Regions from separate parts of the Scopulibacillus cellulosilyticus genome, predicted to be linked through region 2. Evidence: a T-box and tRNA genes for the amino acid it is inferred to sense, from the RefSeq annotation. Region 2 holds a T-box; the other holds one or more tRNA genes.
What was found. The T-box of region 2 lies ahead of ileS (isoleucine--tRNA ligase). A T-box ahead of a tRNA ligase gene usually reads a tRNA of that ligase, here a tRNA-Ile.

Region 1: it encodes a tRNA-Ile, which carries the amino acid that the T-box ahead of ileS (isoleucine--tRNA ligase) is inferred to sense. The anticodon was not compared.

The regions. Positions count from the first base shown of each region.
Region 1 covers NZ_JBHTCO010000011.1:143,861-159,092, reverse strand. Annotated here, with positions in the region: gene ACFQRG_RS10270 (hypothetical protein) at 1-324, shown strand, start outside; gene ACFQRG_RS10265 (hypothetical protein) at 321-518, opposite strand; gene ACFQRG_RS10260 (molybdenum cofactor guanylyltransferase) at 591-1,190, opposite strand; gene ACFQRG_RS10255 (DUF92 domain-containing protein) at 1,187-1,966, opposite strand; gene ACFQRG_RS10250 (5-formyltetrahydrofolate cyclo-ligase) at 1,957-2,523, opposite strand; partial or broken gene ACFQRG_RS10245 (YjcZ family sporulation protein) at 2,797-2,874, shown strand; gene rpmG (50S ribosomal protein L33) at 3,035-3,184, opposite strand; gene ACFQRG_RS10235 (hypothetical protein) at 3,391-3,588, shown strand; gene ACFQRG_RS10230 (hypothetical protein) at 3,601-4,062, shown strand; gene ACFQRG_RS10225 (penicillin-binding transpeptidase domain-containing protein) at 4,102-6,123, opposite strand; gene ACFQRG_RS10220 (MFS transporter) at 6,295-7,578, opposite strand; gene ACFQRG_RS10215 (superoxide dismutase) at 7,763-8,374, opposite strand; tRNA gene ACFQRG_RS10210 (tRNA-Ser) at 8,570-8,662, opposite strand; tRNA gene ACFQRG_RS10205 (tRNA-Ile) at 8,767-8,843, opposite strand; tRNA gene ACFQRG_RS10200 (tRNA-His) at 8,845-8,920, opposite strand; tRNA gene ACFQRG_RS10195 (tRNA-Met) at 8,931-9,007, opposite strand; tRNA gene ACFQRG_RS10190 (tRNA-Asn) at 9,016-9,090, opposite strand; gene ACFQRG_RS10185 (DUF1189 family protein) at 9,436-9,936, shown strand; gene ACFQRG_RS10180 (NfeD family protein) at 9,933-10,571, opposite strand; gene ACFQRG_RS10175 (LysM peptidoglycan-binding domain-containing protein) at 10,796-11,101, shown strand; gene ispG (flavodoxin-dependent (E)-4-hydroxy-3-methylbut-2-enyl-diphosphate synthase) at 11,203-12,291, shown strand; gene ACFQRG_RS10165 (nitroreductase family protein) at 12,419-12,991, opposite strand; gene ACFQRG_RS10160 (DUF4190 domain-containing protein) at 13,236-13,595, opposite strand; gene ACFQRG_RS10155 (two-component system sensor histidine kinase NtrB) at 13,927-15,232, opposite strand, start outside.
Region 2 covers NZ_JBHTCO010000004.1:511,937-527,168, reverse strand. Annotated here, with positions in the region: gene carB (carbamoyl-phosphate synthase large subunit) at 1-1,567, opposite strand, end outside; gene ACFQRG_RS05775 (carbamoyl phosphate synthase small subunit) at 1,560-2,648, opposite strand; gene ACFQRG_RS05770 (dihydroorotase) at 2,645-3,928, opposite strand; gene ACFQRG_RS05765 (aspartate carbamoyltransferase catalytic subunit) at 3,903-4,823, opposite strand; gene pyrR (bifunctional pyr operon transcriptional regulator/uracil phosphoribosyltransferase PyrR) at 4,973-5,506, opposite strand; gene ACFQRG_RS05755 (RluA family pseudouridine synthase) at 5,681-6,592, opposite strand; gene lspA (signal peptidase II) at 6,579-7,049, opposite strand; gene ACFQRG_RS05745 (TraR/DksA C4-type zinc finger protein) at 7,156-7,839, opposite strand; gene ileS (isoleucine--tRNA ligase) at 7,952-10,708, opposite strand; T-box leader at 10,793-11,018, opposite strand; gene ACFQRG_RS05735 (DivIVA domain-containing protein) at 11,097-11,594, opposite strand; gene ACFQRG_RS05730 (YlmH family RNA-binding protein) at 11,676-12,449, opposite strand; gene ACFQRG_RS05725 (YggT family protein) at 12,460-12,732, opposite strand; gene ACFQRG_RS05720 (cell division protein SepF) at 12,743-13,174, opposite strand; gene ACFQRG_RS05715 (YggS family pyridoxal phosphate-dependent enzyme) at 13,188-13,868, opposite strand; gene pgeF (peptidoglycan editing factor PgeF) at 13,873-14,706, opposite strand; gene ACFQRG_RS05705 (YlmC/YmxH family sporulation protein) at 14,794-15,066, opposite strand.

The sequences.
Region 1 (15,232 bases), on a different contig from region 2:
GAAATTCTTGAGGAAGCTGCTGAGCAATTTCATATCCATCCTGCCGCTTATTTTATTTTCCCGTTGACTTACCTTCATGTATATAATCAGAACATATTGCCGGGATTAGACAAAAAAACATCCCATAGGGCCGTCAGTCAACTATGGGAAGGGTTATATAAAAATTACATTTTAGGTATTAAGCTAAAGGAGAATCAGGTTGAAGATCCAATTGGCAGTTCTATGCCGATCATTTTATATGATAAAAATAGTACTCACTTTTTAGTTATTACTAAAACAAGAAGCGGAAAATTGGCTTTATTTAAACAAAAGATAAAATCTTAGCCTATTTCTGTTTCCCGGCCGCGATTTTTTAAAAAAAGACTCCATAGATTCTCTTTTATCTGATCAGATTGAGAAAGTATAAAATAACCTAAACCAGCCAAAGCAACAATCAAGCGAAAAATTCTATGGCGTCTATTATAGACAAAACAACTTAACATAATCACCAATACGAGTCGAACTAAAGACATTTTCAAGTGCGTCACCCTCCTTATGCTTAATATGATATAAGGAGGGTTATTTTATACTAGCAGAGGTTGTTCAACTCATTAATTTTCTAACTCACATAGGTGCTGTTTCGTATTAATATTGCGAAACAAATCAGAATGAAACCCTTCCGTTTCCGGATACACAATACGTGTATTAACGCGCTCTAATAAAGCATCCATTTTCAATTGTCTTTGATTTAATAATTGTTCAATATCCGGCAAACAGCTTCTATGATAAATTGCCGCCATCGGCTGTTTAAACCCCTTAACAAACGGTACAAAGCATTGTGAAATTTCTTCTGTCTGTGTCCAATTTTTAAGATACGCGACAAACTGCCGATTTACGAGCGGCATATCACAAGGCAAAACGACGTACCACTCGGCTAATAAGTCAACCATGGCAGTGTATATGCCTGCAAGCGGACCTTCACCCAAAAATTTCGGGTCATCACTAATGACCTCATCATCTATCATAGATTGAAATCTGGCTATTAATTCAGACCGACTGACGATGACTGTCTTCTCTGTTTCTTTTTTTAAGCTTTCATAAGCAAACATGAACATCGGCTTATTTTTATATGGATAAAAAGCCTTAGGCTCGCCAAAACGACGGGAAGCACCCCCGGATAAGAGAATCCCTGCAAAATGATATGCTTTCATAGAAACATCACCAAACCTCCCAATAAACCGCCAAATAGGACAGAAATGAAATTAACAGCACCATTTGTCATCCAGCCATAGCCATGCTGCCGCTCAGTATTTTTCCCGCAATGAAATTGGTTATCAGTATATTTACCGCATTCATGACAAACATACTGAGCCTGCAGCCATGCACCGAGACAAGTATCCAATAAGTTGCCCAGGTAGCCTGCAGCGGTAATTAGAATCGTGATCAATAAAAAACCGGACATCCCTTCGTAAGATAACCAAACGGCTGATAAAATCGCAATCAAAAATGCACCAAAAACAGCGGCAAGGGTCCCTTTCTTAGTGATTGCGCCGGAAAGCCCCTTATTGACCCTTTTTCTTAGTCTAAAATGATATGGTATTTCCCGGCTCGTCTTGCCAATTTCCGATGCCCATGTATCCGATGCAGCTTCAGCAATTGCTCCAACGAAAACGCCGTACCAAATCGGCGACGGAAATATAATATATATAAAAGCAGCTAGAAACGGGATTCCGCCATTGGCTGTTACTTGCCAAATCGTCCTTTTCGGCTTTTCAACCTTTTTATTATTTTTTAGAAAGTGTCCGATAAGACTTGAAGAAATAAAAAAAACAAAAATTATCATTAATCCCGGTAAGCCGAAAGCCTGTAGAATGACTATACCAATAACAGCCATGCCGAGCGCCCCGTCCAATGTCAAGAGCTCTTTCTTATATGACAGCCATCCGGCCAATAGCAATACAATGATATAAAAGATCTTTATGAGCATAAAATCACACACGTTGGAGTGACAATTTTTTGAACCGGCAGGTCATGTCTCTCTATCGGAATATTTTCTTTAATTTGTTCATCCAGTGCAAGAGAGCAGGTTTTTCCATCGTAATTTTCTAAAAAACGGTCATAATAGCCGCCCCCATGGCCTATCCTGTACCCATGTTTATCAAAAACCAACCCCGGGACAATAAGAAGATCTACGTCTTGTTTATTTACAGCTTTCGTTCTCTCTTCAACCGGCTCTAACAACCCGTAATAAACGGTTTCTAATTGATCATACGAGGTTAATTTTCTAAATACCATTTGTTTTAATTTTGGCAAGCATTTGGGAACAACAACAGTCTTGCCTTCTTGCCATGCAGCCTCAATGATTGGCTTTGTTTGAATTTCCCTGCCTTTTGAAATTGTCAGGCCGATTGTCTTCGCGCGGTTCCATTCATCTTGTTCAAGAAGATGTCCTTTTATAGACCGGCACCTTTTTGCAAAGCATTGCTCCGTCAATTGTTTTAAAGTATTTAATGTGTTTTTCCGTAAATCAGCCTTTGTGTACATAACGCATCTCCTTATCTTTTAAGTCACTAAATATATTTTAACTTAAAACCAAGGAAAAAAGCACTCTCGACTGCAGTGGGCCAAATGCCTTTCTTCAGGAAAATTAGCATCTGTCCCTATCAAAAAAGTGCCCCGGGACATAAAGTATAATATGTCTTTTAAAGGGGGTGAGCGATAATGGGCTTTGGCGGCTTTGGCGGCTACGGCGGTTATGGCTACGGCGGCGGCTACGGCGGATGCGGATGCGGCGGCTACGGAGGTGGCTATGGCTACGGTGCAGGCAGCGGTTTTGCGTTAATCGTCGTTCTCTTTATCTTGTTAATTATTGTTGGTGCAGCTTACGTTTACTAAAAAATTATTAATTAATGCATCAGCATTTCTTGTAAGTCCCCATTGCATATCAACACAACATGATAATATATTTAAAAGGCGCCCTGTAAAGGCGCCTTTTAATATTTTGCAAAAACAAACGCCGACTCCATTCACAGGTTATTCGGCGTTATTTTTTTAATTATTTAGTTTCACGGTGAAGCGTATGCTTTCTTAAACGCGGGCAATATTTCATCATTTCGATACGTTCAGGATTTTTACGTTTATTTTTTGTCGTAATATAGTTACGATCGCCGGTTTCAGTACATTCAAGTGTTACTTGTACACGCATTAGTATCCCTCCATTGCTATATGATTGTAACTTATAATAAACACTATATGATTTTATCAAATAAAAAGCTTTCATTCAAGTTTAAAATTAGCTCCTGATATAGATTTACCAATGTAAAGTCCAATCATTTCATTGTTACCCCTTTTTCATATGTTGAACTTATGATATAAGTAATTAGTAGTCCGTATAAGCAAGGGGGGTTTAACATGGGTTACCTGATATTAGTTCTTGTCATTATTGGTCTTATTACGCTGGTTATTTCCTTTTTCAAAGAGGACAGCATAAAGCAGCTGGAAGGTCAAATAGAAAGTACATCGGTCACAATGATGCAGGAACTCTATAATGTTAAGAAAAAAGTTCGTGTGTTAGAAGAAGAAATACTAATTGAAGACAGCGAGAGATAAAGGTGATGCTTTATGACAAAAAGGGGAATGAGAGGGTTTGCGGCAGGTATTCTTATTACCTGTGCAGTGATTGCCTTCTTTTATTACCAAATTATTCAACCGGCAAAAAATGATCAGACAAGTTCAGACAAAGTGTTAAGTTCGAAGAATATTAACAAGTATTTACTAGATCATCATTTAGTAGCCGTTAATCAAAAACAATTTAATGAATGGCAAAATGCCAAGCAGCATAAAGAATCCAATCCGGATAAGAATAACGGGAAAGTTATTTACCGTACTATACTATACATAACAGAAGGCATGACAACGGTGGATATTGCCAATACTTTAGCAGACTATAAAATTATAAAAAACAAGGAAGATTTGTTAGATTATCTTCGAAGTCACCATCTTGAAGAAAAAATACAGCCCGGCCATTACAATCTTGGCAGCAATATGTCCATTGGCGACATTGTCAACAAAATCACTAAATAAAATTAAAAATCTCCCGCTCAATAGTGAGCGGGAGATTTTTTAATTACTTTTATCGCCCTTTTTTTGTAAATCAAAATAATCATCGATGGCATCTTGGGCAATGTTTAAATTGATTTCCGCTGTTTTCATATTCGGAACCACGACTGAAACAGCGACTTGCGGATTTTTAGACGGCGCATAGGCTACTGCTGTTTTATTGTACAAATTCGGGTCTTTTTCAACATCAATTTGCGCTGTACCCGTTTTCGCTGAAATATCATGCGGATCAGATCCCAGCTGCGCAGCTGTACCGCCTGCTGCATGGGTAACTAAATGAAGGCCTTCGTGTATAACATCAAGCTGTTCAGGCGTATCGTTGATATGGTTCAAGATTTTTGGATCATAGTTATAAACATCTGGACCTAATTTATCCGGATCTTTGCCCGGTGCATGGATGGATTCAAGAAAATGCGGTGCAATCCGGTTACCGCCATTGGCAATGGTTGAAATATATTGTGCCAACTGCAACGGTGTATACGTATCAAATTGCCCGATCGCAAATTGCATAATCTTACCTGGTTCCGGTGGAATACCGCCGGAATAACCGGTACTTTCATAAGGTAAATCAACGCCCGTATTCGCGCCTAATCCAAACTGGCTGAATACCTGCCTTAATTCTTCTACGGCTTTTTTATAACGTTCGTTATAGAACACCCGGACACTATAGCTGCTTCCTTCATTTGTAAACTTAAAGCCGGCCATGTTACCTGCTATCGTACCCATATAGACGTTAGAGGAATGTTCAAGCGCTGTCGCCACATTAATAACGCCAATATTGCTTGTATATGATTTAAAAGTGCCTCCGCCTCTATAATGGATTGGCATATCTCTTATTGTACCAGGTATAGCGTTATACTGATAACCGGCAGAAACAGTAGCGCCTTTAACAGCTGAACCAACCTGGAAAGAACTTAATACCGTCTTATAGGAAGTATCTTTGAATTTTCCTGTTGAAGGATCATACGTGCGTCCGACTAATGCCAGAAGCGCGCCGGTGTTAGGGTTTGTAACTACAGCATAAGCACTGTCCGTTCCGGAATACTGGGCGTGAGCCTGCATAATATATTTTTCCATCTGCTTACCCAGTTTGTCCTCTAAGTCGCTGTTAATAGTTAATTGAATATCATCTCCCCGGCTTCCTTCGGTTTTCTTCGGCGTATTAACCGGCTGTCCGTTTTTAGTCGTGAAATTTAGGACGGTTGGTATACCGCGCAGAACATTTTCATATTGCTGTTCCAGGTTACTGACACCAACTTTGGAATTCCGGTTATAACCCTCGGCCAGGTACTGATCAATTTTTTCTTGCGGTATATCATTAACGCTTCCCAGATAAAAACGATCGCCGTTAGGATAATCCCTTTTTGAATCCACAGATGTTTCAATCATTCCGTGAAATTCATTTAAATGTTCGCCAATCAGCGCCAATTCTTTTTCACTGAGACCTTTCTTAATCGTATGCGGGTTTAAATTAGTGGACTGGTCAAGCTCATGTTTAATTGCAATAACTTGTTTATCTTTATTTGAAATCGTCGATAAATCTTTTTTAGTAATCTTACTTAAAAGTAAGTTATATTCTCCCGTAGGATCATCCTTGTATTTTTTCTGTTCACTTTTTGACAATTTCTCGTCATAAGCATTCTTATGAGTAAGAATCCAATAATCTTTCATATCCCTGTCAGTGACTTTTGATGTGTCCATATTAATATATTGAGCAAGTTTTTGGGCTATTTTTAAATTATCCTCACTCGATGTACCCGGATGCCTGATATAGACAACAGCAAGCTCTGCCTTATTACCAGCCAGAACCTTACCGTTAGTATCAATAATTTTACCTCTCGGCGAATCAAGTGTCGCTTTGACATGCTGTGTTTTTTCAACCGCATGCTTATAATCTTCTCCCTTAACAATTTGTACAACACCAAGTCTTAAAATTAAAATTGAAAAAGCTAAAAACACTGAAAGAAAAAGCATATTTAAACGAAAAGGAAGATTACTTCTTTTTTTCCTCTTTTCTTTCCCCATTCAATTCACTCCATCATTAGCAACTTAATATACAAAGTTATAATGATCATTATAACTTTGTATGTCAACGATTACTGTACTCTCCCAAAAATAAGACACCAAATGTCGTTTGGTGTCTTATATAACTAACTGTTCTTATTTTACTTTAGTTTAAATTTACTTGTCAAAGACTTATACTGTTGAGCCGCTTTCTCCATCCGGCATTTTCTTCGGTGATTCAGCGGATATTTGTTTCGAACTATCTTTTGTTAAATTTATGTGACGAATACAAAAGTAAACCATCGGATGACCCAATCCAATAATCAGTAATAAAAAGCGTAAGCCCTGTTTATCATTGAACAACAGAACAGTTAATAAAAATAATAAAATCGAAACCGCTCTTCCGCTGTTATAAAAGATTTCCCTGACAACTACGTATTCTATTCGCATCAACTTGGATTTCCACCCTCTGCCAATAACATCATATGTTAACGAGCCGTAAGGTACAATTAGAATGGGATAGGCTAAGGCAATTAAAATCGCATAAATGATTAAGTTTTTAAAATCCAAATGAAAAACAAGCAAAAAAATAGCCGCATAAAGAACAATTCCGCTATATAGGATTGCGAGCCCCCTTCTATTCGGTTTAATAACCCTCGAAACTAAATAATAGCTGACTAGCATAACTGCTGATTCAACAAAGCTGAAAGTACCTAACGACATTTCGCTTTTAGTGGTAATAAAAACCCAGATAACAATAATAAAAGAAAATGTCCCTTCTCTGCATCCTTGAAAAAAATGTGCATGAAGTATATTTTTCCAATCGTTATTATATTTCCGTTCAGCCATGATCCTTTTAATTTGAAAATCACCCTTAGCATGCCTTCTTTTAAGAAAAAAGCTAGTAACCACGGCACAAGTAAACAAAATTAGAGATATAGCAAAGATAACCTTATAGCCAATTTCATCGATCATAGATGAAATGATCCATCCTGCGGTTATTGGTCCGATCATACCCGCTAAAGATGATAGCAGTCCCAAAAAACCATTAAAAAAATCCCTTGTTTCCGGCTCGGTTATTTCAAAAGTTAAGACATTGAAAGCTAACCAGTAAAAGCCAAATCCAATACCAATTAACGCTCCTAACAACAGTAAAAATTGTTTGGCATGGCTCCCGAGCAAAAGGACAGTTATAAAAAAAACCGCAAGTGAGGTAACACCAAGCCTCATGACAATAACACGATCAATTTTTTTTGCCCACCGGCCCGCTAAAATAAATGTTAAAGGTTGGAATAAAACAATCATTAAATTATATAACCCGATATCTGTAAAGCTTTTCGATTGCTTCCAAATATAAACATTTACAAAAGTGTTAGATAGAGCAATACTCAAATAATATAATCCGCCAATAAGTAATAAAAGTAAGAGATCTTTGGGAACTTTTTCTTCCCCGGTTATTTTACTCAATACACTCATGCTCTCGTCCCCCTTACTTTTTACTTTATTAGTGTGCGTAAATGCTTTTTAGATATTCGATAAAGAAAACTTGCCGATCGGCATTAAAATTTCTTGAAGGAAAGTAAAAAGCTCGCCTTAAGGCGAGCTTTAGAGTTATCATTATTTCAATTAAAAAAAGCCCGCTTCGCGCGGACTTTTTTTATTATTTTGCAGCTTCGTATCGCTTATTAACTTCGTCCCATTTAACAACATTCCAGAATGCGTTAATGTAATCCGGACGTTTGTTTTGGTATTTTAAGTAATAAGCATGTTCCCAAACGTCAAGACCGAGAATAGGTGTTTTACCTTCCATTAAAGGAGAATCTTGGTTTGGTGTGCTGTAAAGTTCAAGTTCGCCATTGTTAACAACAAGCCATGCCCAGCCTGAACCGAACCGTGCAGCTGCTACATCAGCAAATTTTGATTTAAAATCCTCAAAACTTCCAAATTTAGCGTTAATGGCATCTGCCACCGCACCTGTAGGGTTACCGCCGCCGTTCGGGCAAAGAATTTGCCAGAAGAACGAGTGATTGGCATGACCGCCGCCGTTATTGCGGACAGCTGTGCGGATATCTTCAGGAACATCGTTAATGTTTCTCAAAAGATCTTCTACAGATTGGCTGGAAAGGTTGTCTTTTCCTTCAAGAGCTCCATTAAGTTTACTTACGTATGTGCCATGATGCTTATCATGGTGAATGCGCATTGTTTGTTCGTCAATATGAGGTTCAAGCGCATTATAGTCATAAGGTAGATCAGGAAGCTGATAATTAGCCATTTCTATTCTCCTCCTATGTAAACTTTTTTTATTTGGAAGAAAAATCACATTGTTTTCTCTTCCACTTTTTACATTATCAAAAATACCCCTTAACTGCAAATAATAAACCTTTAAAAAAAAGCCCTTTCATATTTATGAAAGAACTTTAGAACATTTATGTATTTAGTAGATTCATGTTGTAACTGATAAATAAAATGGCGGAGGAAGAGGGATTCGAACCCCCGCGGGCCGTTAAGCCCCTGTCGGTTTTCAAGACCGATCCCTTCAGCCGGACTTGGGTATTCCTCCGTTTTGGATGTTGGACGTTAGATGTTCGAGATTAGACTAAAAGTATCGCTTCGAAGCCAATTCATTGAATCTAATTTCTAACTTCCAACCTCTAACTTCTAAAATGGTGGACCCTGTAGGACTCGAACCTACGACCGGACGGTTATGAGCCGTCTGCTCTGACCAACTGAGCTAAGGGTCCATGGGGCGATTGATGGGGATCGAACCCACGCATGCCGGAACCACAATCCGGTGTGTTAACCACTTCACCACAATCGCCATATTTATTTGGTAGCGGCGGAGGGGATCGAACCCCCGGCCTCACGGGTATGAACCGTACGCTCTAGCCAGCTGAGCTACGCCGCCATAATTATTGGCTCCACAGGTAGGATTCGAACCTACGACCGATCGGTTAACAGCCGATTGCTCTACCACTGAGCTACTGTGGAATATTTTAAATTTATACCAGAAAAGCCTTAAAGACTTTGACAGTTTCTTCCTCTGTCAGAATATAAAATGTCGGAACAACACAGGTATAGATGTACGCCGTTCGGATTAATTTCGCGACAACAAAATTTATTTTAATTTATGTACTTTAATATGTCAAGCATTTTTAAATATCATGAATTACCGTCGATTTATCAAACAATATGACACGACATGTAATAATATATCACATACCTGAATATACCGCAATACTTATTGAAAAATATTAAATTTAGTTTCCTCTTAATTATAATAAATATCTTGTTTATTGAATATAGGTTTTGTAAAATGCAATTAGGTGATCAATTATGTCAATTTTTAAACAATTTATTAAAAATGTTATTCATCCAAGACAATCGGCAATGTTTCGGTTTCAGCGAATAGGTAAAACGATCAGTTATATCTTTTTCTTATCATTAATAGCAACCATTTTATTATCACCGGAAGCAATCAAACAACTTATCTCACAAAACCATTCCTTATCTTTTATTTTTATTCCAATTGCTTTTATATTCTATTATGTCCTTATCTCATTTGCCTTTTTTATTGGTATTTGCGTTTTGGCCGGCATTGGATTATTTGTCGCACGAATTTTACATAAACGGCTTAATTATCAGCAAATATGGTCCCTTTCAGCTAATGCAGTCACTTGGCCAACATTATGTTTATCAATTATCGAATGTTTCTATTCTCTTCCAAATGAAATGTTTGCGGTATTTATTTTATTTTGTTTAATGATGCTGGTTCTAATGATTTATACTGTACCAAAACCAAAAGCACCATCGAAAAGCAGCGGCAGTCCTTTTTAGGCTTCCGCTGCTTTCTTTTGAACAACTATTCTGGTGCCGTCAACTGAAATAACTAAGACAGCCTCTTCCTGTTTGAGCCATACGCCATCAGTGACTGCACTATACCGTTTACCTTCAATTTCTACTGTACCGACAGGACGAAAGGGGGTTTTGGTTATTCCTTCTTTACCGACAAGTTCCTTATAAGATTCGTTCATAGAGTTATACCCTGCTTCACCTGTCAACTGATCTCTTAAGGTAAGCTTAGACCAATATGACCGCGCGGGAAAAACCTTAAGAAATAAAAATGAACAAGCAATGCCCAAAATAAAGGCTGCCGCTACAGTTACACCATATAAAACAGAGGGGGTTGGCAATGCACAGGCTAAAATCATTAAAATAATGCCTATAATGGCTACTGAACCATTTGTGATCAGCTGACCATCAATGATAATTAATACGAGTCCGAGTATTAAGAGCCCAAGCATTAAAAATGGCGAACCATTTTGCAGATGGTAGATAAAATATAAAATAAACAATCCAATACCGATAACCGCAAATATCCCCTTGCTTTTTACAAGCATTTCACCAAACAATAATAAAGCTGCTATAAAAATGACAATAAATCCGATAAAAGGATAACTAAGAATAGCCATTAATACTGCTCCTTCATTCTTGAAGTTGGAGGTTAGAAGTAAGAAGAAGAGAAACACTTTACTTCGCAGCATCAGCCAATCTCAAACTTCCAACATCTAACTTCTAACCTCTAATAATATATACGCCCCCAATGTATAAAAGTTCCTTCTAATAAGTTAAAAAAACGGCATATTTAATAAAAATCTATCATATATATGATTCAAAACCATTTATGAGGATGCTGATGATGAAAAAATTTATTCTGTTAAGTGTTATTGGTCTAATTTCATGGACAAGTTATTCAGACATCACAAATGGTACACTTCCATCTGCTTATAAAACGCAAAATAATAGTCAATCGCAAATTGACATAAATTATAAAAAAATCACTGTAAACCCGGGAGATACTGTTTTATCAGTTGTAGAAAAAATTAATCCGGATAAATCCCTGTCAATCGAAAAAGTTATGTCTGATTTTAAAAAGCTTAACCCCGGCAGTAAACCAAACAAAATAGAGATTGGCCAAAGTTATAATTTCCCTCAATATTAAATAGGTTCTCCTTGCCAAAATAAACAAGGTACTGATAAAATAAACCATGTTGTTAAAATCAATGAATTGTTATTTTTTTATTATAAAAGGAGCGATCGGGTATGACTAAAATAACCCATCGAACACAAACAAGAAAAGTTAAAGTAGGTCCGCTAACTATCGGTGGTTCGAATGAACTTATTATCCAAAGCATGACAACAACTAAAACGCATGATGTCGAGGCAACAGTGGCAGAGATTCACCGTCTGGAGGAAGCCGGATGCCAAATTGTTCGGGTTGCTTGCCCTGACATGCGTGCTGCAGAAGCAATACCTGAGATTAAAAAAAGAATCAATATACCTTTGGTTGTTGATATTCACTTTAATTATAAACTGGCGCTTAAAGCTATTGAAGGCGGCGCTGACAAAATCCGGATTAATCCAGGAAATATTGGAAAACGAGAAAATGTTGAAGCTGTAGTTAAAGCTTGTAAGGAAAAAGGGATTCCTATCCGGATTGGTGTTAATGCCGGTTCATTAGAAAGACGTATTCTTGAGAAATACGGTTACCCAACAGCAGATGGTATGGTTGAAAGCGCGTTGTACCATATAAAAATATTAGAAGATCTGGATTTTCACGATATTATCGTTTCACTGAAAGCGTCAGACGTTAATTTAGCTGTTGAAGCTTATGAGAAGGCAGCCCAAGCCTTTGATTATCCGCTCCATCTCGGGATTACTGAATCAGGAACTAAATTTTCCGGTTCTATCAAAAGTGCTGCGGGGCTCGGGATTCTTCTTCACAAAGGCATTGGCAACACGTTAAGAATTTCTTTATCAACCGATCCTGTTTACGAAGTTAAAGTCTGCAGGGAACTTTTAAAAACTTTCGGTCTTGCTTCTAATGCGGCCACTTTAATTTCATGTCCAACATGCGGCCGGATTCAGATAGACCTTATTAAAATTGCTGAAGAAGTTGAAGAATATATTTCAAAAATTAAAGCACCGATTAAAGTTGCCGTCCTCGGCTGCGCCGTTAACGGGCCTGGAGAGGCGCGCGAGGCTGATATAGGAATTGCCGGCGGAAACGGTGAAGGTCTATTATTCCGCCACGGAGAAATTATTAGAAAAGTTCCAGAAGAAACCATGGTTGAAGAATTAAAAAAAGAAATTGATAAAATCGCTGAAGAATACCTTCAAAAAAGCAAGTAGAAAGAAGCTTGCGCTTATATTATCGCAGCTGCGACGAATTTTCATCTAAGTTGCCAAGATATACTTTCAGAAGTAAAAATAAAGCAGCCTGGAGTTTCCAGGCTGCTTTATTATTGACAGCTCTTTTTTATACTATCCATTCTGCAATTTCTTGAACAGGCTTTTTCTTTGGCGGTTCAGATTTAACTTCTTGCGGATAACCTATGTATAAATAACCTAAAACCATTCCCTTTTCAGAAATTTCAAAGGCCTTTTTCATCGCTTCTGTATAAGTCGGCTTTCCGGTCCGCCAAATGGATGCCAAACCCAGAGCATGGGCAGTTAACATCATATTTTGCACTGCACAAGCCGTAGCTTCTACTTCTTCAATTTGTTCAACTTTTTCTTTTTCGCTTGGTTCAACAGCTATAACAATAATGATTGGCGCCCGAAGTGCTTTATTTAACCCTTTATTGTAAGCCTCCGTTTTTTCTTCTTCTGAAGGATTAATAAGTTTTTCGACGTTAATTTTCCCATAAACGTCTCCAAGTTTTTTTCGTCCTTCCCCGGCAAGTACTGTAAAACGCCACGGCTCTGTTTTGAAATGATTAGGCGCCCAAATGGCTGATTCCAAAATCTTTTCAATATGATCACGAGGCGGCATCTCTTCAGTTACCTTGCCAATTGATCTTCTCGTCCGTATTGCTTCTATGACGTCCATACACCAAAACCCCTTTCAGTTTTAAACACTTTATATCATAACAATATCCAGTTCATATTTCTATATAGAACTCGCCGATTGGCAAGCTATAAGGCGGTAGCCTTTGTACTCCAGTGCACAAGTCCCGCTAACTCGCTCTGTTTGCAGTCGTACCTCGTTGCATTTACATTTTAATCTTTTAAAGAATTTAAACTTTTAAAGTGTATGAAAAGGAACATTCCATGTACGGAATGTTCCTAACCATTTAAAAGAAGAACGGCCGTGCAAACAGTGCAATAACGATAGCTGCGATACCAACACCGATTGCCCAAGCACCTAAAGTTTTTGCGCCTTGCCGTCTGGCAATAATGCCAATAATGATTCCCGCTGCCCCCATGATGATCGGTAAAAAGAATAAGCCAATCACGGAAAGTACAACGGCCAGCCAGCCTAGCCCGGCTCCCTCAGTTTCTTCATCAGCGTCATTCGTGTAAACATCCCGATCAACAGCCGCCTCAGCTGCATACTCTTCGTTATAATCGTCATCATCATCCTGATTGTAAATATTATATAACGAAGAGTCGCTATCATATTCCTTGTCTTTAAAATGATCCTTGTCAGCCATCGTGATCCCTCACTTTCTATTTAAGGATCACTTATAGTTTGGCAAATAGGCTGACCTTTCATTAATGTAAAAGATACCATTTTGAAGGATTTCAAAAAGTCCGGGAAAAAGTGCTCCTGCGCCGTAGTATATTCACTGAAGTATCTCTACTTCTCGTCGCAAAGCTGCATGGATGTTAATTCAAGCAGCGGCTTAGCTGCCTAAGAACTTCCGACGCACAGGACGTGCTAGTACTGGCGTTGTCACATGGACGTGACGTTTTTAGCCAGTGTCGGCTCTTTTTATCCTCCTTTTTGAACTCAACCTTTTAGATTTCAAAAAAAACGCATGGTTATTCTTCTATAAAGGGAAGGGTAAAGGTAATGACAGTTCCCTCACCTAACTTGCTCTCTATAAAAAATTCACCTTTATGATCTCCAATGATTTTTTTACAAAGAGGGAGCCCAATACCGGTACCATTTTCTTTTGTTGTAAAAAATGGTTTGCCTAACTGCTCTAACACAGATTTCTTCATACCAGGTCCATTGTCGGAAACTTTGACTTGATAAACATGCTTTAATGCTTTTGTTTCGATTTTAAACCTTTTATCATGCTGATCTTCCGGAAAAGCCTCAACCGCGTTTCTAAGAAGATTTAAGATAATTTGTTTTATCATTGATTTATCAAGGAAGATCTTCCGATTTGTTTTCTCAAAGTGATAATCAAAGGTGATATTCCGCAATATGCATTCTGAACGAATCAGCGGAATTAATGATTGAAAAAGTTCATTTGGCTCTTGTACTAATTTTCTTGAGTTATTACGGGATAATGATAAAAAGTCTTCAATTATTTCGTTCATACGATCAATTTCCGACAAAATCGTTCGATAATATTTCTCTATATTATTAGTAAGACCTGAAAGTTGAATAAAACCTCTAATTACTGATAACGGATTTCTAAGTTCATGAGCAAAGCCGGCAGCAAGATGTGAAACTGACTCCATTTGGTGCTTATCCTTTATCAAACTGTTAAATTCATCCATATTATTTTTATTATCAATAATAAAAATAATATGATCGTTATCCTCTAAATAAATACCGTGTATATGATATAAAACGTCATTATAAACATGGAATCGTTGCAAATTTTTATGGGAGTCCCGGATTTCCTTTGTTAAATGAACCATTGTCTCAACGATTGGATGGTTTTTATCATACTTTTTACTATAATACTTTTGGGTGATTAACTCTTTATTGCAATAATAAAGCTCATCCTTTTCATTGAGCTCAAGGATGATAATATCTAAAGCATTTAAAATGATTTCAGATTTATGTAAATGGTACTCTTCACTTCTTTGTTTTAAGCTTGTATCAATGCATTGTTGACCAACAAGGAGAATCTTATTTTTGTGAAATTTCCCTTTGTATAAATATTTTTTATATGCACCATTTACTTTTAAATATAAATATTTGGATAAAACCTCTCCAGTTTCAATTAACTCATGAAAAAACATGAGTGCATCATTTTTTGAACGCATTGACAAATGTTCAAAAAATTGTTCGCCATTTTCTTTAATAAGTTTATCGCCATTCATATTACTTTTGATAATTTTCCCATTTAAAGCTACACAAAAACGAACCTCTAAAGACAATTCATTT
Region 2 (15,232 bases):
CAACCATTTTATAAACAGGCATGATCTGGTTGTTTTTTCTAGTTTCATAGATTTCCTGTTCGGACATGTTCCATAAGCCGGCAATTGTTTGATCAGCGAAACCAAATTGTTTGGCCTCAAATAGAACCGTCATGTCCCCAATATTATCAGCAAGTTTGCGTTCGATTTTAATAATGTTTTCTAATTTCATTAGGAAGAACCGGTCAATCTTTGTCCATGCCCAAAGCTGTTCGACACTGTATCCCCTGCGCATGAGTTCAGCAAGATAAAATAGGCGCCTGTCATCAGCTTTTTGAATGGCTTGAATCAATGCCTCATTATTTTTGTCTTCTGCATCTTCTGCAGATAAATGCATAACGCCTGTTTCCAGTGAGCGAACAGCCTTTAATATAGATTCTTCAAAAGTCCGGCCGAGAGCCAGCACTTCCCCTGTTGCCTTCATTTGCGTTCCCAACTGGCGGTTGGCTGAATCAAATTTATCAAATGGCCAGCGCGGAATTTTCGTAACTACATAATCCAGTGCCGGTTCAAAGCTTGCGTAAGTCGTTCCGGTAACAGCATTCTTGATTTCGTCCAAGTGATAACCAACAGCTATTTTTGCCGCTACTTTTGCGATTGGGTAGCCGGTTGCTTTCGAAGCAAGTGCCGAAGAGCGGCTGACCCTTGGATTAACCTCGATAATATAATATTGGTCGCTGTTTGGGTCAAGGGCCAACTGTACGTTACATCCGCCTTCGATTTTTAACGCTCTGACTATTTTTAAGGAAACGCTTCGCAGCCTTTGTACATCACGGTCGCTGAGTGTTTGACAAGGCGCGGTTACGATGGAATCGCCTGTATGAATGCCGACAGGATCAAAGTTTTCCATATGACAGACAGCAATCGCTCCGTCATTTCCGTCACGCATGACTTCAAATTCAATCTCTTTATAACCTGCGATACTTTTTTCAATCAACACTTGATGAACAGGGCTTTGCTTTAAGCCATTAGCAGCAATCTCATTCAATTCTTCTTCGTTCCCGGCAATGCCGCCGCCCGTTCCGCCAAGCGTGTAAGCCGGGCGAATAATCAGAGGAAAACCGATTTTTTCAGCAAAGTCTTTTGCTTCCTGTAAAGTTGTTACAATTTCACTATCAGGGACAGGCTCGCCAAGCTCATACATTAACGCTCTAAACCGATCGCGGTCTTCAGCTTTTTCAATCGACTCTAAATTCGTACCTAATAGTTCAATGCCGAATTCAGCTAAAATGCCTGATTGGCTCAGTTGTGCCGCTAAATTTAGGCCTGTTTGACCGCCGAGTGTTGCTAAAATGCCATCCGGACGTTCTTTACGGATAATCTTGCTGACAAATTCAAGTGTTAACGGTTCAATATAAACCCGATCCGCCATCTCGGCATCAGTCATAATTGTTGCCGGGTTGGAGTTGATTAAAACAACTTCATAACCTTCTTCTTTTAATGCTTGACAAGCTTGCGTACCAGAATAATCAAATTCAGCTGCTTGACCAATGACAATTGGTCCTGAACCAATCACTAAAATTTTTCGGATATCGTGTCGTTTAGGCATATTGTATCCCCGCTTTCTTAGTCTTGATGTCTGAAACAAATTGATCAAACAAGATGGCACTGTCTTCTGGACCTGGTGAGGCTTCAGGATGGAACTGGACGCTGAATGCTAAATATTTATCATGGCGCAGCCCTTCTACTGTCCCATCGTTGACAGCTATGTGCGTAACCTTTAAGTCAGTATTTTCAAGTGATTCCGGTCGAACAGTAAACCCATGATTTTGAGATGTCATCATAAACTTTCCAGTTGTTAAGTCTTTAACTGGATGGTTTGAGCCGCGGTGACCAAAACGCATTTTCTCGGTATCTCCTCCGCAAGCTAGAGCGAGCAGCTGGTGACCGAGACAAATACCGAAAATCGGCACGTGACCTAATAATCCTCTGACCATTTCCACCGCATGCGGGACATCCTTTGGATTTCCGGGACCGTTGCTTAACAGCACACCATCCGGTTGTAATCTTAGTATTTCTTCGGCGGTTGTGTGATGAGGGACAACAACAACATCAAACTGCTTCTTAATACAATCTCTTAAAATGCCTTTTTTTGCACCAAAGTCAACAAGAACAACACGCGGTCCTTGACCCGGGCTTGCATAAGAGGCCTTAGTGGATACCTTAGAAACTTGATCGGTCGGAAGCACAGTTTCATTAAGCTCTTTAATGACTTCATTGACATCGATATTCATATCGCAAATCCGCCCTTTTAAGGTGCCGTGGACGCGGATGACTTTCGTTAAGCGCCGTGTATCAATACCTTCTAATCCTGGTATATTTTTATTTAAAAGCAATTGATTAAGGGACATTTCACTGCGCCAATGAGAAGGAACATCGGCGGATTGTTTGACGATTAAACCGGCTATTGCAGGGTTAATCGATTCAAAGTCATCACGGTTAATACCGTAGTTTCCGATCAATGGGTAAGTCAGTGTGACAATTTGCCCGCAGTAAGAAGGGTCAGATAAAATTTCCTGATAGCCTGTCATACCGGTGTTAAAAACAACCTCACCATTACGCGCACAATTTGCGCCTATCGCATTTCCAATAAATACTTCCCCGTTTTCTAATATTAATTGACGTTTCATGCAAAAGTCCTCCCTTTATCCCAGACGATTTCTCCTGATGCTATAGTGAGTACAGGCCAGCCTTGACATTTCCAATCAGCAAACGGTGTATTTTTGCCTTTTGAAAGGAATTCATCCGGATCTATATCTGCTGTATAATCCAGGTCAAGTACGACAATATCTGCAACACTGCCAGTTTTGATCGCGCCGTATGGCAGTCCAAAGGCACGAGCCGGCTTATGTGTCATTCGTTCAAGCAAAGCCTCTAAAGTTAATACACCTTTTTGGACAAGATGCGTATAAAGAAGCGGAAAGGCTGTTTCCAGTCCGACAATGCCAAACGGCGCCCGATCTATGGACTGTCCTTTTTCAAAATCCGTATGAGGAGCATGGTCAGTAGCGATAAAGTCTATTGTTCCGTCCAGTAAACCTTCGATTAATGCTTGTTGGTCCTCTTTTGATCTTAGCGGCGGATTCATTTTAAAGTTAGTATCAAGTCCTGGTATATCATCTTCTGTTAAAAGCAAATGATGGGGTGTCACTTCAGCTGTCACATGAATGCCAGCTTTTTTTGCGTCGCGGATTGTCCTTACGGATTCTTTCGTGCTGACGTGACATACGTGGTAATGAGCGCCTGCCGCTTCAGCCAAGAGAACGTCCCTTGCGATTTGCACCGCTTCGCAAATATTTGGAATCCCTTTTAATCCATTTTTTCTGGCAAAAGCGCCATCATGGACACATCCGTTGTATATTAATGTATTTTCTTCACAATGAGCGACAATCGGAACGTTGAGGCGTGCAGCATTTTTCATTGCTTCATACATCATTGCCGCTGACTGAACACCGACACCGTCGTCAGTAAAGGCAAATGCGCCAGCATCCTTAAGCGGTTCAAGATCTGTCAATGTTTCACCTTTTAACCCTTTAGTAATTGACCCGTAAGGCAGCACACGGACTTTAGCATCCTGCTGAATTTTGTCCATAAGCTGACTGACAGTTTCCGGACAATCAGGGACGGGATTTGTGTTCGGCATTGCAGCAACTGTTGTGAAGCCGCCCTTAGCTGCAGCCATCGTACCTGTTTTGATCGTTTCTTTATGTTCGCCGCCCGGCTCTCTTAAATGGATGTGAAGATCAACAAAACCGGGGGCGACAATTTGGTCAGTGACGTCAATGACTTGATGATTGCCGGAATCCATTCCATTCCCGATCGCAGTGATTTTATCGCCTTCTATTAACACATCTTTCTTTTCCAGTTGACCGTTTAAAAAAACTTTACCGTTTGAAAGCAACATACTCATATTGCTCCGCCTCCTCGTTTTTGTTTACCGCCCATTCCAATACAGACATTCTGACAGCGACACCGTTGTTGATTTGCTTAAATATCCTTGACCGCTTTGCTTCTACAAGTTCATCAGCGATTTCTACACCGCGGTTAACAGGCGCGGGATGCATGATAATGCTTCCCGGTTTCATTAATCTCTCACGTTCAAGTGTTAATCCGTACTGTTTGTGATAATCTTCTTTGGAAAGGTTCATGCCTTGGTTATGTCTTTCATGTTGAATGCGCAGCATCATGACAACATCTGCGGTTTTCACCGCTTCATCGATGTCAACATATTCACCAGGCAACGTTTCATTCATCCAAGCCTTAGGACCGGATAAAAGGACTCTCGCGCCAAGCCTTGTTAACACTTCAGCATCCGAACGGGCGACACGGCTGTGACGCAAGTCACCGATGATAGCTATTGTCAGACCGTCAAATCTAGAAAACTCTTGTTTGATCGTCATTAAATCCAATAGAGCTTGAGTCGGATGATCTCCGCATCCATCTCCGCCGTTAATGATCGACAATGACAATCGATCTCTAAGATCTTCATAATATTTATCTTGCTTATGACGGATAACCGCTGCTTGGACACCGACTTCCTCCAGTGTTCTAAGCGTGTCATACAAACTTTCGCCTTTTTGAGTACTTGAGTTTTCCGCACTAAAGTTCAATACATGGTAACCGAGCCGTTTTTCAGCCGCTTCAAAACTAAATCGTGTCCTTGTGCTTGCTTCAAAAAATAAATTGGCAGTAATGACAGGCTGCGGTTCACGATAAAGATTTTGCATTTGAATTTCCTGCGCCTTATTTAAAATGTCATTAATCGTTTCAATTGATAAATCAGATAAGGTTAAAAGGTGCGGCATTTTGACCCTCCTCAAATTTGCACATTTTTATATAAAAAAACCTCTTTGCCAGTTGCTGACAAAGAGGTTTTTCAGGTACAGCTGCAGCCATACCTAACTAAGCCCTTTATCAGCCTCACTGGACTGCCTTTTAAAAGGGTAATATCGTTTTATTCGATGCTGACAGAGTCGCTCTCGTCGACTTCCTTCAGCTTAACAGAAATAATTTCTTTAGTTGAAGTCGGAACATTTTTCCCAATAAAATCAGGACGAATCGGCAATTCACGATGTCCGCGGTCAATAAGAACAGCAAGCTGTATACGTGCCGGACGCCCTAAATCCATAACCGCATCCATCGCCGCACGGGCTGTTCTCCCTGTATAAAGGACATCATCAACAATGATTACAGTTTGTTTTTCAACGTTAACAGGGATATCTGTGCCTTTTAATTCGGGTTCTTTCGATTTCGTTTTTTCAGAGAGATCGTCACGGTACAAAGTAATATCAATTTCACCTAATTGAACAGTTTCACCTTCAATTTGTTCAATTTTTCCCGCGAGCCTTTTGGCCAAATAAATGCCCCTGGTCTTTACACCGGCAAGCACGACTTGGTCAACACCCTTATTCCGTTCGATTATTTCATGCGATAACCGTGTCAGAGCCCTGTCGATCGCTTTTTCATCTAAAATGATTTTTCCGCTCATAGGTTTCGCCCGCTTTCGTTTTTAAAGTTAAAAACCCTCTTGCCATAAGGCAAGAGGGTATACGTCCGCTTTCGATAACAACGCACTCCTTCTCAGCCTCTCTGGACTGTATTTAAAGGTTTGTAGTTAGTGTTCTCTTTTCTTCAATTATTATTTCAAAAGTTGACGAGGTTGTCAATAAGCTTTTCGGCACTTTTTTAATTCAATTTCCATATCAGCAGGCAGTGGTGCTGTAAAAGTCATTCTTTCCCCTGTCGATGGATGGTTAAAGCCAAGTTCAGCCGCATGAAGAGCTTGACCGTTAATTGAAAGCGTCTTTCTTGGACCATATTTCGGATCGCCGGCGACGGGATGGCCAATGTATGCCATATGAACACGAATTTGATGGGTTCTTCCCGTTTCTAACCGGCATTTAACGAAAGTATATTTATTAAAGCGCTCTTCAACATAAAAGTGTGTGACAGCCTCTTTACTGTTTTTACTTGTTACAGCCATTTTTTTGCGATCTTTCTCATCACGTCCGATGGGTGCATCAATCGTCCCTTCATTATGAGGGAGAACACCATGGACAATAGCAAGATAGATGCGGTGAGTTGTTTTTGCCTTTAATTGTTCAGCAAGCGATTGATGGCTCTTATCATTTTTGGCAACAACGAGCAATCCGGAAGTATCTTTGTCAATCCTATGGACAATTCCAGGACGCAATACACCATTAATACCGGACAAATCATTGCAATGATAAAGCAAGCCGTTCACTAAAGTACCGGTATAATGACCCGGTGCCGGATGAACAACCATGCCCCTTGGCTTATTAACAACTAATACATCTTGATCCTCATAAATGATATCTAACGGTATATTTTCCGCTTCTACATTTAAGGGTTCCGGGTCGCTGATTTCAACCTGAATCCGATCACCGGAGTTTGTCTTATAATTAGCTTTGACAGCTTTATTATTTACTGTAATGAATTGATCTTTAATCATTTCCTGAATGCGTGTTCTCGAAAGTTCAGGAAACTGTATATGTACCCATTTATCAAGACGTACGCCGCAGTCATCTGTGATCAGTATTTCACTTTTTTCCATGCTGTTTCTCCTTTTTTTCTTCTAAAAACATAAAAATAAATACTAAAATAACACCAATGCAAAGCATTGAATCAGCAACATTAAAAGTTGGAAAGTTGTATGTAAAAATATAAACATGAATAAAATCGACGACTTCTCCCCTAAATAACCTGTCTAAAAAATTACCTAGCGTTCCGCCGATAATAAGAGCCAGAGCTATTCCTAATAATGGACGAAACCTGCCGATCTTTTGCATATAGTAAATGACAACAATAAGCACTACAATGGTTACGATGAAGAAGAAAAACATTTTTCCTTGTAAAATACTCCATGCAGCGCCCGTATTTCTAACAGAAGTTAAATATAAAACATGCGGAATGATTTGAAAGCTTTCGCCAACAAACATATTTTTCACAATCAGCCATTTTGACAGCTGATCAATAATTAAAACAATTATAGCAAGTCCATAATAAATCAACCGCTTCTCCTCCGTTTTTATTATCTGTACCTTTGCATTTTAGCATAATGCCCTAAATAAAGAAAACGAGATCACAGCCGGACGCAGGCTGTGATCTAAATCCATCCTATTCTTCATTATCATCTTCAGCAACATTTTCTTGATTCATCCATTTGTCATACTGAATATTACGGAGAAATTGAACTTGATCATCTCCTTGATACCCATCTATACCTGTTGCGCCAATGGCTTCAACAAGCTCAACATAGCCCATGCCGTCTTCGTTATCCATGTTCGATGAATCATCGTAAGTCATGCTTGATTCATTAAATGAAGAGACAATATCATAAGCATTCTGCTCATTATATTCTGTCTCATCACTATTTGTTGCCCATTCTTCTTCCATCTGCGCAATGACTTCTTCTTCAATCGGCCGGCCGTGCGCTTTGTCCTGGTTAGGCGATGTTAATACATTTGTTCTGGCCGTTGGAAGAGCCTCCAGCCGCGCATAAGGAATCGCTTCTCCGGTCTTTTCATCAATGCCGTAAGTGCCTTTTTCCATTCGTTCAAGAGCGGCGTTAATATCTTGTAATTCCTCTCTTGAGAAGTTTCTTAAGGTTAAGTCTTTCTCGCGTTCATAAAGTGCTGATCCTGAGTCAGCGGGATGGTTATCATATTGTGAAAGTTCACCGGATGCTTCGCTGGACGCGTAAGGTTCTTCCAGGCCAAATTCATTATTTATATTTAATTCTTTTTCAAGCTCTTGTTTTCTTTGGATAAGCTGTTTTTTTATGTCCTCGTATAAGCGCAAGATCTTCACCCCCATTTTTACCGGACATTTATAGTTTGGTTTAGAAGCACATGTATTAGACGAATTAACTTTTGGCAAAAAAATTGCCAGGCTTTTGCCTGGCAATTTTGTCTTACTCATAATATTTTTTTATTGTTTCCGCACAGGAGTCGCACAACTGCGGGTGATCTTTGTCTTCGCCTACGGTCGTTGAAACAACCCAGCAGCGTTCACACTTTTCACCTTCTGCTTCTTTAATGACAATGGATACTTCATCATATTTTTCAGCTTCTTCTGGCGCTTCATTGATTGAGCCTTTGATTTCAACTTGGGAAACAATAAACAATTTATCCAAATCTTCTTGTTCCTTTAGTAAGGATAGGTTCTCTTCTGCCGGATATAATAAGACAGCTGCTTCAAGAGATTTACCGATAACTTTCGCATTTCTTGACACTTCGAGCGCTTTAAGGACATCGTCTCTGACATCTATCAGCTTATCCCATTTTTTCACAATTTCTTCTTCGTTTTCAACTTGTTCAGTTTCCGGCATATCTGTCAGCTGAACATATGCTTCTGTCACGCCAGGGATAAAATTCCATACTTCTTCTGCGGTATGCGGAATAATCGGCGACAGCATCTTAGTAAGTGCGACAAGCGTTTTATAAAGAACTGTTTGGATAGAACGGCGCTTAAGGCTGTTTTCCGGTTCAGTATAAAGCACGTCTTTGGCAATATCCATATAAAATGCACTTAAGTCTACTGTACAGTAGTTATGGATGGCATTATATACTGTCAGGAACTGATAATCATTATATGCATTCATAACTTTTTCAATTAAATGATTGAGCTTAATCATCATATAACGATCCAGTTCCGGCATATCTTGAACATTAACGGTATTTTCCGGTTTAAAATCGTTCAAATTGCCAAGGGTAAAACGTAAAGTGTTTCTAATTTTACGATAAACTTCTGCCACTTGTTTTAAAATATCCTGAGAGACCCGGACATCAGCCTGATAATCAACAGATGAAACCCAGAGGCGGATAATATCGGCGCCAAGCTGTTTCATAACTTTAATCGGATCAATCACATTGCCGATTGACTTACTCATTTTCCGTCCTTCACCGTCAAGTGTAAAGCCGTGGCTTAACACAGCCTTATATGGGGCTTCTCCCGTTACGGCAACAGCAGTTGATAAGGATGAGTTGAACCAGCCGCGGTATTGGTCAGACCCTTCAAGATATAAATCAGCGGGACGGCGCAGACCCTCTCTCGCTTCAAGAACGGCCTGATGCGAAGACCCGGAATCAAACCAAACATCCATAATATCAATTTCTTTTCTGAATTTACCATTTGGACTATGCGGTGAAGTAAACCCTTCCGGCAATAAATCTTTTGCCTCCCGTTCGAACCAAATATTTGAACCATGTTCACGGAAAAGGTCTGATACATGTTGAATCGTTTCATCAGTAATAATCGCTTCTCCGTCTTCACCGTAAAATACCGGAATCGGCACGCCCCATGCGCGCTGTCTGGAAATACACCAATCCTCGCGGTCACGGACCATATTAAACAGTCTGGTTTCACCCCATGAAGGGATCCAGTTTACGTTTTTAATCGCTTCAAGCAATTCATCGCGAAAATCTTTTATTGAAGCAAACCATTGTTCGGTTGCTCTAAAAATAATCGGCTTTTTTGTCCGCCAGTCATGCGGATACGAGTGTGTGAAGAAGTCAAGCTTGATTAAAGCGCCAACTTCATTAAGCTTATCCGTTACTGATTTGTTGGCTTTATCATAAAACAGTCCTTCAAATCCGGGCGCTTCAGCAGTGAAGACACCTTTTTCATCAACAGGACAAAGGATATCTAATCCATATTTTTTACCAATAAAGTAGTCGTCTTCACCATGTCCGGGAGCTGTATGAACACAGCCTGTACCTGCATCAAGAGTAACGTGGTCGCCCAGCATAATTAACGAATCACGATCATAGAAAGGATGACTTGCGACAAGGTTTTCTAATTCCCGTCCTTTAATTTTTTGAACTGTTTCACAGTTTTCCCAATCTAAAGTTGATTTTAGTGATTCTACAAGCTCTGAGGCAACGATAAATTTACGATCATTAACTTTAACGACGCTGTAGTCAAATTCAGGATTTACTGCGATACCTAAATTAGCCGGAATTGTCCACGGAGTCGTTGTCCAAATAACAAATTCTTCATCTCCAGCCAAAACGTCTTTCCCGTCTTTTACTTTGAATGCGACATAGATTGACGGCGAACGCTTATCTTGATATTCAATTTCGGCTTCGGCTAATGCGGATTCAGAAGACGGCGACCAATAAACGGTCTTTTTATCTTTATAAATATAGCCTTTTTTAGCCATCTCACCGAAAACTTTAATTTGTTCGGCTTCATATTCTTTCTTTAATGTAATATACGGGTTATCCCAATCACCGCGGACGCCTAACCGTTTGAACTGTTTCTTTTGGTGCTCAACCTGCTCCAAGGCATATTCGGCACAAAGCTTGCGGAATTCAGCGACACTCATTTTTTTACGGTCTACACCTTTTTTCGTTAACGCATGTTCAATTGGAAGGCCGTGAGTATCCCAGCCGGGCACATATGGTGCATTAAATCCGCTCATTGATTTAAATCGATTAATGATATCTTTTAGAACTTTGTTTTCTGCATGGCCAATATGGATATCGCCATTGGCATACGGCGGACCGTCATGTAAAACAAATAACGGCTTGCCCTGATTTTTTTCTAATACTTTTTCATATAAGTGATCCGCTTCCCACTCCTCTTGCATTTGCGGTTCTTTATTAGGTAAATTCCCGCGCATCGGAAAGTCAGTTTTTGGCATGAGTAATGTATCTTTATAATTCATGCGCTTCGTCCTCCTGTCATATACTTTTATTGTTAATTAATTTGTTACGAAATTTTTGAGTACAAAAAAAGTCTCCCCGCCCCATAAAGGGACGAGAAGACCCGCGGTACCACCCTAATAGACAAAAGACATATAACTTTTGCCGACTTAAAATTCGTAACGTGAATGCACGCCATTTCTTAATTACAAATAAGCTTTCAGAATGGAACTCTGAGGTGATTTTCTCAAGTAAAACCAAAATTCAGGCTTTCACCAACCCTGACTCGCTGCGTTGTGATTTTACAGATACTGTCCTCGTCATCGTTTTATATTTTTGGTTTTTCTAAATATGATTTTTAAGTATGATGATAGTATATGAAATTAAGCAGTGGTTCGTCAAGATACACTGTTATTTTGAGACCACTTCTTCTTCATTTTCTTCAATCGGAGAGAACATTTTATCCCATTCGTCGTTTTTCAAAAGCTCAAGCTGGGCTTCAATGAGCATGCGGAACCTGGTCCTGTAAACATTGGCCTCTTTCTTAAGTTCATCAATATCAAATGTTAATTTTCTTGATTTAGCTAGCGCCTCATTAATAATGCGATCGGCATTTTTTTCTGCTTCTTTTACAATCAGCTTAGCTTCTTTTTCAGCATTATGCCTGACATCTTCCGCAGTTTCCTGGGCAACTAATATCGATTGATTTAAAGTCTTTTCAATAGTGGAAAAATGGCTGAGCCTTTCTTCTAATTGCTGAATCTTTTCTTCCATTTCTTTTTTTTCGCGTGTCATCGTCTCATAATCTTTAATGACTTGATCAAGAAAATCATTGACTTCATCTTCATCATAACCGCGAAATCCTCTTGTGAATTCCTTGTTATGAATATCTAAAGGTGTTAATGGCAACCGTGCCACCTCCATGTCATAATGGTAAGTTTTTATATTCTTCGACATAAAATGATTGTTTCCTTCAACAAATTGACAACTTTATACCAAACGGCCATACCGGATCCGTTGCTTGCCCTTTTTTGTTACCCCTTCTACAGCAAATAAACGGCTTCTTCCAAATCCGCGGACAGATAAATAATCTCCAGGCGCCAGTTCATACCCAGTTTTTTCAACAGTCTTCCAATTAACTTTTACTCCGCCTGACTCAATGTGCCCGGCAATTTTAGTTCGGGAAAGTTTGTAGATCTCTGAAAGCACCGTATCAAGTCTTAATGAAGATACAGTCCCTGCGGCTTCATCCCAATGGGTTTCAATATGTAAAATTTCTGAGAGCGGCTTTTCTTTACAAGACACGCCAACTTTACCAACATGTGTTAAATGAGCTGCAACAAAATCAGCCACTTCCTGGGCAGCTAAAAATTGAATGCAATCGTCTTTGAACAATAAATCTCCAAATTTATCGCGAACAAGTCCCAAACCCAATAAAGACCCAAGCAGCTCTCTATGTGTTATTTTAGCAAATTTTGCTGGATAATCCAGTTCAAATAGTGATAATCCAAAACTTTCTTGCTGAACTTGAAAATATTCTGGAACGAGCAACGCCCTTTTTCTTTCCGCAGCCTCAAATCCGCCAAAAAAATGTGCATTCACTTCACCTTGGCTGCCGATAACCAACCGTAATATTTCTTGCTGACGCGGATCAAGGAAATCCGTACATTTAGGGGCATATCTTGTCATAACAAAATCTTGCCAATCCAATATCGTATCAATGAACGGCTTTTCATCATCTCTGAAGTGCTGATAAATTGACATAAAAATACCTCTAATATAATAATGCAGGGAGGTAATTAATCCCTCTTGAAGCAAGATTTAATACAATAAACGCAAGCCAAGGTGAAATATCTATCATACCGCCAATTGGGGGTATGATTTTTCTAAACGGCGCCAAATAAGGTTCACAAATACGCGCCAAAAAACGGCCGATTGAAGAATCTCTTATTCCTGGGAACCATGACATTAAAATATAAATGATAAGTATCCAAGAATAAATATAAATAATTTCAGATAGAATTCTTATGATCTGAAAAAGTATCATTCCTTCACCTCTAAGTTCTCTTTTTCAACATTTCTGTATCAATTCCGGTTATATCTACGTGTTCCGGTGCACACATAAACGTATCCGTTCCCAGCTTTTGCATCTGTCCATCCAAAGCATAAATGGTTCCCGCCAGGAAATCGAGCGTACGCCGGGCTTCGTTTTCCGGGATTCGCTGCATGTTAAGAACCACTGTTTTGCGGTTTTTAATGTGAGCAGCAATATTCTCAACATCGTTAAAAGCCCGCGGTTCCACTATGATCACTTTTGTTTGCTGATGAATACTTTGGAGTGATACGACATTTTGTTTTTTTACCGGCTGCGGCCGTGACAATTCAGCCGGCCTATTTTCATCTTTTATATCATCATAATGATCTTCAATCAACTCATCAGATTCATCATCGAGGTCAAAAAAACGCTTAAAAGTCGTTTTAATACCCATGTTTTATTCCCCTTTACTCGTCTTTTCCAACCAGAGCCGTCCCTATACGTACAAAAGTAGCCCCTTCTTCAATCGCAATTTGATAATCATTAGACATACCCATGGATAATTCAGTACATGGGGCATGATCCCATTTTTTTTCTTGTATATCAGTTTGCCACTCTTTTAACCGGCGAAAAATTTGACGAATTTCCTGTTCATTATCAATATGGGGAGCCATAGTCATTAAACCAATAACTTTAATTTTATCAAAATGTTTCAATTGTTGAACAAAATCTTCCAGTTCATTTTCCTGCAGACCGTGTTTTGATTCTTCACCGGAAATATTGACTTGCACAAAGCATTGGACAGGTTTTTTGGCCCGTTTATTAATTTCCTTAGCCAAAGATAACCGGTCAAGGGAATGCAGAAAATCAATATAATCAATGACTTCCTTGACCTTCCGGGACTGAAGCGAGCCGATAAAATGCCAGTTCACTTTATCATCACTAATGGCTTGTCTTTTTTTTAAGAGCCCTTCTTTACGATTTTCTCCTAAATGCAGCACCCCGGCATCTACTGCTTCCCTCGCCCTCTCACAGCTTACATATTTCGTAACACCAATTATTTTTACGTCTTCAGTGCGCCGATTCGACCTTTCGCATGCTTGAAAGATATTGCTTTGTATCATTTCTAGATTATCTAATACTGTCATGATGCTAATCACCCTTAATTATACCAATATAACTGAGTATCCTTCCTGTCTTTCCATTTTCTGCGCGATATGAATAAAACAGGTCATTCCGGCAGCTTGTACAGTAAGAGCTGACTTCAATTTGGCTTTCCGGTACTCCCGACGCCGCCAATAATCGTTTGTTTAATTCTTTTAAATCCAACATAAAATGGTTATGGTCAACTTGCTTTGCAACCTCTTTGATATCCAACCGGTTAATATCTTTAATATGGCGAATAACATTTTCATCCACCTCGTAACAGCACCCGCCGATTGAAGGACCAATAATCACGTGGATGTCATGAGGCAAAATGCCAAGTTCACTTTTCCAAGTGTTCACCATTTTTGCTGCGCCTTGGCCAACGGTTCCCCTCCACCCCGCATGAAGAAGACCTACAGCATGCTTATTTTTTGAATAAAAATAAATGGGCACACAATCGGCATAGCATGCTGTAAGCATGACTTGATCATCAGTTGTATACAACCCGTCAGTATCTTTGATCGCTGTATCTAAATCATAAGCACCTTTACCGCCGTCACTGGAAGTAACCCGAGCTAAATTCGTACCGTGAACTTGCTCCGCGGCCACCCAGTGATCAAGCGAAACGCCTAAATCCTCTGCTAATCTCCTGCGATTTTCTAATACCGCTTTTTGATCATCATGTACATGAAATCCCATATTTAAGCTGTCAAAAGGTTTATTGCTGACGCCGCCCCTTCGAGTACTTATTCCTGCAATAATAGCTTTATTATGATCAAGTATGACATTTTTCATATGTAATGACTTTTCAGTTTCTACAGAAAAAGGTTCTGACGCCATATGTGACACTCCCTTATAACTTTCGTACAAAGTTTCTTTCATTTTACCATATGTTATTGCTTATTTGGTGATTTATCTAGGATAAATCTATGAATCTTTGTTTTGCTGGTATTCGTCAGAGCCTGCTTCATGAAATCGTACTAAAATGACATCTGCACCAATCCGGACAATGTTGCGCCACGGTATGGTAACATCATTGTCCCTGCCAAGGAGCCCCATCATTTTCCCTGAACCGGGAATAATTAAACTCTCGATTTTACCTGATGTTAAATTAACATCCAAATCACCAATATGACCAAGCCTTTTACCATTTTCTACATTGACAACCTCTTTTGCTTGAAAATCTGATATTTTCGCCATTATCTCCGCCTCGCTTTCTAATATAAATATATGGCGGCTTAGTTTAAAAATGAACAATTACATTCTAGTTCCTTGAATTTTCGGTGCTTTTCATATAAAAAAATATTTTTTAAAAAATTTCAAAAAAATCATTGACGAGGCCAAGCCCTCTGTTATAGTATAGTAT